Linked DNA regions of Sphaerotilus microaerophilus. The main gene of each other region encodes a partner of the protein of the gene in region 2 in a complex. Links are inferred from orthologs where the notes say so. Each region holds a gene or a part of one and is shown on either strand. Other genes may lie near its edges.

Evidence for each region.
Region 1: the proteins of metK (region 2) and groL are in contact, whole or in part, in a cryo-EM structure (PDB 8P4O), measured with the Escherichia coli proteins. The link is inferred for Sphaerotilus microaerophilus from one-to-one orthologs.

Annotation. Positions count from the first base shown.
Region 1 is NZ_AP025730.1:1,316,822-1,320,410, forward strand. Bases 590-3,589 are described here. They hold groL (chaperonin GroEL), read left to right. Parts: upstream 590-1,267; coding sequence 1,268-2,911; downstream 2,912-3,589. Other genes in these bases: holA (DNA polymerase III subunit delta), read left to right, coding at 590-689; groES (co-chaperone GroES), read left to right, coding at 913-1,203; NGK70_RS05825 (pilin), read left to right, coding at 3,202-3,589. In the rest of the region: more of holA, read left to right, coding at 1-589.
Region 2 is NZ_AP025730.1:139,991-145,279, reverse strand. What follows is about bases 916-3,859. They hold metK (methionine adenosyltransferase), read right to left. Parts: upstream 3,007-3,859; coding sequence 1,825-3,006; downstream 916-1,824. Other genes in these bases: NGK70_RS00650 (lysophospholipid acyltransferase family protein), read left to right, coding at 3,214-3,859; NGK70_RS00660 (hypothetical protein), read left to right, coding at 991-1,725. In the rest of the region: NGK70_RS00665 (sensor domain-containing protein), read left to right, coding at 1-890; more of NGK70_RS00650, read left to right, coding at 3,860-4,119; NGK70_RS00645 (LpxL/LpxP family acyltransferase), read left to right, coding at 4,166-5,101; NGK70_RS00640 (tol-pal system YbgF family protein), read right to left, coding at 5,128-5,289. UniProt on the Escherichia coli protein: Catalyzes the formation of S-adenosylmethionine (AdoMet) from methionine and ATP.

The DNA.
Region 1 (3,589 bases), 1.2 Mb from region 2 along the record:
CCAGCGTGCGCGTCGACCCCATCGAGCGCCCCGCGCTGCCGCAGTGGATCGCCCAGCGCCTGGCCGCGCAGGGCCTGCGTGTCGAGGACGGCGAGCCCGGCCAGCGCGCGCTGGCCTTCTTTGCCGACCGCATCGAAGGCAACCTGCTGGCCGCGCACCAGGAGATCAGCAAGCTGGCGCTGCTGCATCCCAGCGCGACGCTGGGCTTCGAGCAGATCGAATCGGCCGTGCTCAACGTGGCGCGCTACGACGTCTTCAAGCTCGGCGAGGCGGTGCTGGCCGGCAACGTGCCCCGCGCACTGCGCATGCTCGACGGCCTGTGCGCCGAGGGCGAGGCCGCCGTGCTGGTGCACTGGACCCTGTCGGAGGATCTGCGCGCGCTGCGCCGCGTGCAGATCGCGCTGCGCGAGGGCAAACCGCCCCCGCTGGCGCTGCGCGAGGCGCGTGTCTGGGGCCAGAAGGAGCGCCTGCTGGAGCGCGTGCTGCCGCAGCTGCCCGATGCCCCCCTCGACGCCCTGGTGGCCGACGCCCACACCGTGGACGGCATCGTCAAGGGTCTGCGCGATCCCGCCTGGCCGCTCGACCCCTGGGAGGCGCTCAGGCGGCTGATGCTGCAGACGGTGGAGGCGCTGCGCCCGCTGCCCAAGCGGGGCGCTGCGCCGCCGCCGCCGCTGGCGCTGCGGCCCTGAGGGCGGGAAAACCCGTAGAACAAGGGCAGATCCCTGGCCCCTTGAAAGCCCGCACATCGTTCCTATAATCTCGCTGTTAGCACTCGCAGGTGATGAGTGCTAGTGATCCCGGGTGGTGTTCTCTTTGGTGAACCTGCCGGGGGAGGTGGGCGGCGTTTGCGCCCTGCCGGCGACGGCCCCACCGATTCCCAAACAGTCCAGTCTTTCCTCCCTAGGAGATACGATGAAACTTCGTCCTCTGCACGATCGCGTGATCGTCAAGCGCCTCGAACAAGAAACCAAGACCGCTTCGGGCATCGTGATCCCCGACAACGCCGCAGAGAAGCCCGATCAGGGTGAAGTCCTGGCCGTGGGCCCGGGCAAGCGCAACGACAAGGGCGACTTCGTGGCCCTGAACGTCGCCGTGGGTGACCGCGTCCTGTTCGGCAAGTACAGCGGCCAGTCCGTCAAGGTCGACGGCGAAGAGCTGCTGGTCATGCGCGAAGAAGACCTGTTTGCCGTGGTGCAGAAGTAAGCCTCGGGCTGCTTCTTCCCCTCCACGCAAACCATCCCCTATTTGAAGAATTCGGAGTAAACACATGGCAGCTAAAGACGTCGTCTTCGGTTCCGACGCCCGTCATCGCATGGTCGAGGGCGTGAACGTCCTGGCCAACGCGGTCAAGGTCACCCTGGGCCCCAAGGGTCGCAACGTGGTCCTGGAGCGCTCCTTCGGCGCCCCCACCGTGACCAAGGACGGTGTGTCCGTGGCCAAGGAAATCGAGCTCAAGGACAAGCTCCAGAACATGGGCGCGCAGATGGTCAAGGAAGTCGCTTCCAAGACCAGCGACCTGGCCGGTGACGGCACCACCACCGCCACGGTGCTGGCCCAGTCGATCGTGCGCGAAGGCATGAAGTTCGTCGCCGCCGGCATGAATCCGATGGACCTGAAGCGCGGCATCGACAAGGCGGTCATCGCCCTGGTCGCCGAGCTGAAGAAGCAGTCCAAGGCCACCACGACCAGCAAGGAAATCGCGCAGGTCGGCACCATCTCCGCCAACAGCGATGAAGAAGTCGGCACCATCATCGCCCAGGCGATGGACAAGGTCGGCAAGGAAGGCGTCATCACCGTCGAAGACGGCAAGAGCCTGAACAGCGAGCTCGACGTCGTCGAAGGCATGCAGTTCGACCGCGGCTACCTGTCGCCCTACTTCATCAACAACCCGGAAAAGCAGGCTGCCCTGCTGGACAACCCGTTTGTCCTGCTGTTCGACAAGAAGATCAGCAACATCCGCGACCTGCTGCCCACGCTGGAGCAAGTGGCCAAGGCCGGCCGTCCGCTGCTGATCATCGCTGAAGAAGTCGAAGGCGAAGCGCTGGCGACCCTGGTGGTCAACACCATCCGCGGCATCCTGAAGGTCGTGGCCGTCAAGGCCCCGGGCTTCGGCGACCGCCGCAAGGCCATGCTCGAAGACATCGCCATCCTGACGGGCGGCAAGGTCATCGCCGAGGAAGTCGGCCTGACGCTCGAGAAGGTCACCCTGGCCGATCTGGGCCAGGCCAAGCGCGTCGAAGTGGGCAAGGAAAACACCACCATCATCGACGGCGCTGGCGCTGCTGGCGACATCGAAGCGCGCGTCAAGCAGATCCGCATCCAGATCGAGGAAGCCACCAGCGACTACGACCGTGAAAAGCTGCAAGAGCGCGTGGCCAAGCTGGCCGGCGGCGTGGCGGTGATCAAGGTTGGCGCGGCCACCGAAGTCGAGATGAAGGAGAAGAAGGCCCGTGTCGAAGACGCGCTGCACGCCACCCGTGCCGCCGTTGAAGAAGGCATCGTGGCCGGTGGTGGTGTGGCCCTGCTGCGTGCCCGTCAATCGGCTGGCAGCATCAAGGGTGACAACCACGACCAGGACGCCGGCATCAAGATCGTGCTGCGCGCGATCGAGCAGCCGCTGCGCGAGATCGTGGCCAACGCCGGTGGCGAGCCCAGCGTGGTGATCAACAAGGTCCTGGAAGGCGCGGGTACGTACGGCTTCAATGCCGCCAACGACACCTACGGCGACATGATCGAGATGGGCATCCTGGACCCGACCAAGGTGACCCGCACCGCGCTGCAGAACGCAGCCTCCGTGGCCGGCCTGATGCTGACCACCGAGTGCATGGTCGCCGAGTCCCCCAAGGACGACGCACCGGCCATGCCGGGCGGCGGCATGGGTGGCATGGGCGGCATGGACATGGGCATGTGAGTCCGGTTGCCTGAGCGCGGCTCGCCGCGTTCAAGCCAGCAAAAAGGCCGCAGCGATGCGGCCTTTTTGCATTTGAGCGACCAGACACGTCAAGCCCGGGCCGAGGCGACGGCTGGTGTTCGTGGGCACGACCGCGAAGTGACATTTTTGGTCGCCCCAGCGTCGTCAACCGGCTCTGATGGGTCTCCATGCGCGCAAAAGCTCCTCAAAAGTGCAGGTTCTCTGCGAGATCAGGCTGGCACGGGAACTGCATGATGAGTCCTTGTTCTTGTCCCAACTGGAGGTTACAGATGAAACGTGTTCAACAGGGCTTCACGCTGATCGAACTGATGATCGTCGTGGCGATCATCGGCATCTTGGCTGCCGTGGCGCTGCCGGCTTATCAGGATTACACCAAGCGCGCGAAGATGTCTGAAGTCATCCTGGCCGCGTCGCAGTGCCGCACGTCGATCAGCGAGGCTATCCAGTCGATGCCGACGACGTCGATCGGTACGGCGAATGGATGGGGCTGTGAATCCACTAGTCCCTCGAAGTACGTTGCGTCGGTGGCCACTGGTATCAACGGTGTTGTCACGGTGACCACCCAGGGTTTCAATGACGCAGCCATCGATGGTAAGACCATCACGCTGACGCCTTATTCGGACATTGCAATGGCTAATGCCATCGACGTGTCGGCCG
Region 2 (5,289 bases):
TCTACCAGGGCAAGGAGTCGGGGCGGGGTGACTTCCGCATCTTCGAGACCCGGTTCAACGACGCCGCGCGCCAGCGCATGCACCTGGAGAACGAACTGCGCCAGGCCCTGCTGCGCAACGAGCTGGCGCTGCACTACCAGCCGCTGCTGTCACTGGGCGATGGCCGGCTGGCCGGCGCCGAGGCGCTGCTGCGCTGGACGCACCCGGAGCTGGGGTCGGTGTCGCCGGCCCATTTCATCCCGGTGGCGGAGGACAGCGGGCTGATCGTGCCCATTGGCGCCTGGGTGCTGGAGCAGGCCTGCCACCAGGCCCGGCGCTGGCTGGACGACGGCCTGCCGCTGGGGGTGATGGCGGTGAACCTGTCGGCGCTGCAGATCCAGCGCGACGACCTGGTCGCCACCGTGGCCAACGCGCTCACGCTCAGCGGCCTGCCGGCGCAGCACCTGGAGCTGGAGATCAGCGAGGCCTACATCCTGCGCCACGCGGAGCGCGACCTGCGCCAGCTGGCCCGGCTGCGCGAGCTGGGGGTGTCGCTGGCGCTGGATGACTTCGGCACCGGCCAGACCTCGCTGGGCCACCTGCGCCGCCTGCCGGTGGGCAAGCTGAAGATCGACCGGGCCTTCATGGCCGACATCGACCGCGACCCGGCTGGCGCCACCGTGACGCGCGCCATCATCGGCCTGGGCCACGGCCTGGGCATGACCGTGCTGGCCGAGGGCGTCGAGACCGAGGCCCAGGAGGCCCTGCTGCGCGCCCAGGGCTGCGACCAGGTGCAGGGCTTCCGTTACAGCCGGCCGCTGCCGGCGGCGGGGTTCGAGGCGTTTGTGTGGGGGCGCAGCGGCCGAGGGGACACGCCTTACTGGCCTGTTGCAGCACCGCACGTCGTCTGACGTTGACGTGGCGCAAGGTCAGGTTGCGCCACCGGCGTAGGGTCATCCTGGATTGGGCAACTTTGCTGCTGCCCGGTCCGTCCAGTCGGAGGGCACAGCGATGGTCGGCACATATGAAACCGGGTGGCAAGCCTATAACGCTCTCGGCGAGGAGTGCAAGAAGAACGTCAGCAGCACGAAACGAACGCGCAAGGCAGTGGCCAAGGCGGTCGGGGGGGCGACCGGCGAGGCAGTGGTGGTGGCTTTGGCGTCGGTGGTGCCGATTGTTCTGCCCTTGTTCGTCGAGTTGCTTCTTGAGGGTGGTAAAGGGGTCGTCGGTGCGGTGGAGGGGGGACGAGCCAAGACCACGATGGAGGACGGAGATGACCGCGAGGCTCTGAGACGCGACAACATCCAGAGCATTCTCTTCGGTGCCCCATTGCTGTCGGTGGTTGGCCCAAGACCGGGAACCCACGGCAGGGTCTGGCAAAGCGAGTTGATGGCCCTGGTGATGATTCACTATCGCAAGGCGCATGAAATCTGGGCCGCCGAGCCGTTCCCTGCAGGCAAGGCCGTGGAAGGACTGGCATCCTGCCACGATGCCGAGTTGCTCTACCGCAAGCACGTGGAGGTGGACTACCACCTGTCAAAGATGAAGGCCTACGCTGAAGAGTTGCAGAAGGTGGCCAGCAAGTACGTCGAGTTCTGCAACAAGAATTCGCAGACGCTGCAGAAGTCCTTCAAGATGGCTGAGGGCGCTGCGAAGGCGGTCATGGAGCACGACGAGCGATGGCACCAGGCGCACTGCGGTGTCGCGGAGCATTGCTACCGGACCACCAAGTGGCTGAGGCTCTGATCGGCAACTCGGTGGCAGCCGGACAGATTCACTCACCTCCGCTGCGCGGAGATGAGCTTCGCCCCAAACCTCAGGGTTCGCTGTCGCGAACGCCGGGCCTTACAGCCCGGCCGCTGCGCGCAGCGCCTGGGCCTTGTCGGTCCGCTCCCAGGTGAACTCGGGCTCTTCGCGGCCGAAGTGGCCGTAGGCCGCGGTCTTGGCGTAGATCGGGCGCAGCAGGTCGAGCATCTGGATGATGCCCTTGGGGCGCAGATCGAAGTGCGCTTGCACCAGCTTGGCGATCTCGGCGTCGGGGATGACGCCGGTGCCTTCGGTGTAGACCGTGATGTTCATCGGCTTGGCCACGCCGATCGCGTAGGCCACCTGGATCTGGCACTGTTTGGCCAGGCCGGCGGCGACGATGTTCTTGGCCACGTAGCGAGCGGCGTAGGCGGCCGAGCGGTCGACCTTGGTCGGATCCTTGCCGGAGAACGCGCCGCCGCCGTGCGGGCAGGCGCCGCCGTAGGTGTCGACGATGATCTTGCGCCCGGTCAGGCCGCAGTCCCCCTGCGGGCCGCCGATGACGAAGCGCCCCGTCGGGTTGATCAGGTAGCGGGTCTCATTGAGCCACTCCTTGGGCAGCACCGGCTTGATGATCTCCTCGATGATGGCTTCGGTGAAGCTGGCCTTCATCTGGGTCGCGGTCTCGGACTGGTCCGGTGCGTGCTGGGTGGAGAGCACCACGGTGTCGATCGAGTGCGGCTTGCCGTCGACGTAGCGCATCGTCACCTGGCTCTTGGCGTCCGGGCGCAGGAAGGGCAGGCGGCCGTCCTTGCGCAACTGGGCCTGGCGCTCGACCAGGCGGTGCGCGTAGTAGATCGGCGCGGGCATCAGCTCGGGCGTCTCGTCGCAGGCGTAGCCGAACATCAGGCCCTGGTCGCCGGCGCCGATGTTCAGGTAGTCGTCGCTGGCGCGGTCCACGCCCTGGGCAATGTCGTTGCTCTGCTTGTCGTAGGCCACGAGCACGGCGCAGCCCTTGTAGTCGATGCCGTACTCGGTGTTGTCGTAGCCGATGCGCTTGATGGTGTCGCGCGCGACCTGGATGTAGTCGACGTTGGCCTGGGTGGTGATCTCACCGGCCAGCACGACCAGGCCGGTGTTGGTCAGCGTTTCGGCGGCCACGCGCGAGAGCGGGTCCTGCGCCAGGATGGCATCGAGGATCGAGTCGGAGATCTGGTCCGCGACCTTGTCGGGGTGCCCTTCGGAAACGGATTCCGAGGTGAAGAGGAAATCGTTCGCCACTTAAATAAACTCCTGAGGTTGAACACAAGGACTTCGGCGGTTCGCCTGGGTCTTCGGGGTTCGGTTCGGAGACAGCGGCGAACGCTTTAGCGGTATTTCGTTCATCCTCCCGGGAGGGTGGATGCGTGCCGGTGACCCGTGGATCGCTGGCCCGTCGCCCCGCAAGTTGTTCCTTAACTCGGCGATGTCCGGAATTCTAGACCTGTGATCCCGACCCTTTTCAGACTGGCGGCACGCCTTCCGCTGGCACTTTTGCACCGTGTGGGCACTTTGTTGGGCTGGCTGGCCTTCTGGGGTTCGCCCCCCTACCGCCAGCGCCTGCGCGCCAACGTGGCCCAGGCCGGGCTGGACTGGGCCCGTGCGCGCGGCGCCGTGGCCTCGGCGGGGCGCATGGTGGCCGAACTGCCTTGGCTGTGGTGCCGCCCGCACGACCAGCCGCTGGGCGGTTGGGTGCGCTGGGACGGGGCCGAGCACGTCGAGGCCGCGCTGGCCGAGGGCCGCGGGCTGCTGATGCTCACGCCGCACCTGGGCTGCTTCGAGGTGATTGCGCAGGCCTATGCCGAGCGCTGGGGGGCTATGAGCCCGATCACCGCGCTGTACCGGCCCTCGCGCCAGCCGGCGCTGCGCGAGCTGGTGGCGCAGTCGCGCAACCGGCCCGGGCTGCTCACGGCCCCTGCCAACCTGACGGGGGTGCGGCAGATGATCCGCGCCCTGCGCAAGGGCGGCACGGTGGGCCTGCTGCCCGACCAGGTGCCGCCGCAGGGCATGGGGGTGTGGGCGCCCTTCTTCGGCCGCGAGGCCTACACGATGACGCTGGCCTCGCGCCTGGTGCAGCAGACCGGCGCGGCCTGGCTGCTCTTTGCCGCCGAGCGGCTGCCGGGTGGGCGCGGCTACGTGATCCGCGTCTCGGTGCCGGCCGAGCCGATGCCCGGCACCCCGGCCGATCCCGCCGGGGGGCAGGATGCCGAAGAGGTGGCCCGGCGGGCCGCGGCGGTGGTGAACCGGGCGATGGAAGGCCTCATCCTGGCCCGCCCGGACCAGTACCTCTGGGGCTACCACCGCTACAAGCAGCCGCGTCCCCAGGCCGAGGTGCCGGCCGATGGGGCAGACTGAGCGCTGGTCCTTCCTTCGAACCAAAACAGAGACAAAAACGCCATCCATGAGCGGGGACACTTCCAAGGCGCCGTGGCGCCAACGCGCCAGGGCTGCGGCCACCGCGGCGGCCTCCCGTGCGGTGCTGGGCCTGCTGTGGCTGCTGCACTGGCTGCCGCTGAGCTGGCTCGACCGGCTTGGCCATGGGCTGGGTGCGCTGCTGTGGCGGCTGGGCAGTTCGCGCCGCCGGGTGGCGCTGCGCAACCTGGCGCTCTGCCTGCCCGGGCGCAGCCCGGCCGAGCGCGAGGCCATTGCACGGGCGCACTTCGGCTGGCTGGGGCGCAGCTTCCTGGAGCGCGGCCTGCTCTGGTGGGCGCCGCGCGAGCGCCTGGAGCGGCTCATCCACGTCGAAGGCGATGTGAAGCTGGCCGAGCGCAGCGAGCGCCCGGTGATGTGGCTGGCGCCGCACTTCCTGGCGCTGGACGTGGCGGGCGTGGGCATCCTGCTCAACCAGAACCGCCGCGCCGGCTCGATCTACCAGGCGCAGAGCAACCCGGTGTTCGACGCGGCGATGCGCGCCGGCCGGCTGCGCTTCGGCAATGCCGAGATCTTTCCCCGGCAGGACAGCGCCAAGCCGCTGATCCGCGCCATCAAGCGCGGCGACGCCTTCTTCAACCTGCCGGACATGGACTTTGGCGCGAAGGACGCGGCCTTCGTGCCCTTTTTCGGCGTGCCGGCGGCCACGCTGCTGGCGCCCTCGCGCATGGCCCGGCTGCTCGACATGGTGGTGCAGCCGGTGGTGGGCGAGATGCTGCCCGGTGGCCAGGGCTGGCGCATCCGCTTCCTCGACCCCTGGCCCGACTTCCCCAGCATGGACGCCGAGGCCGACGCCGCGCGCATGAATCGCTGGATCGAGGGCGAGATCCTGCGCAACCCCAGCCAGTACCTCTGGGTGCACAAGCGCTTCAAGACCCGCCCTGCGGGCGAGCCGTCGCTGTACTGAGTGCCCCCCCGCGGCCGGCCCTGCCCTCAGCGCGCCGCGACCGGCTGCTTCAGGTGCAGCAGCCACAGCCGGGCCAGGTCGGCGCTGCCGTCGCTGCCCTGCACCGCCTGCAGGGTACGCACGGCCTTGTCGGCCTGGCCGGCCTGGGCGTAGGCGGCACCCAGGCGCAGGCGGATCTCGTCGGGCCG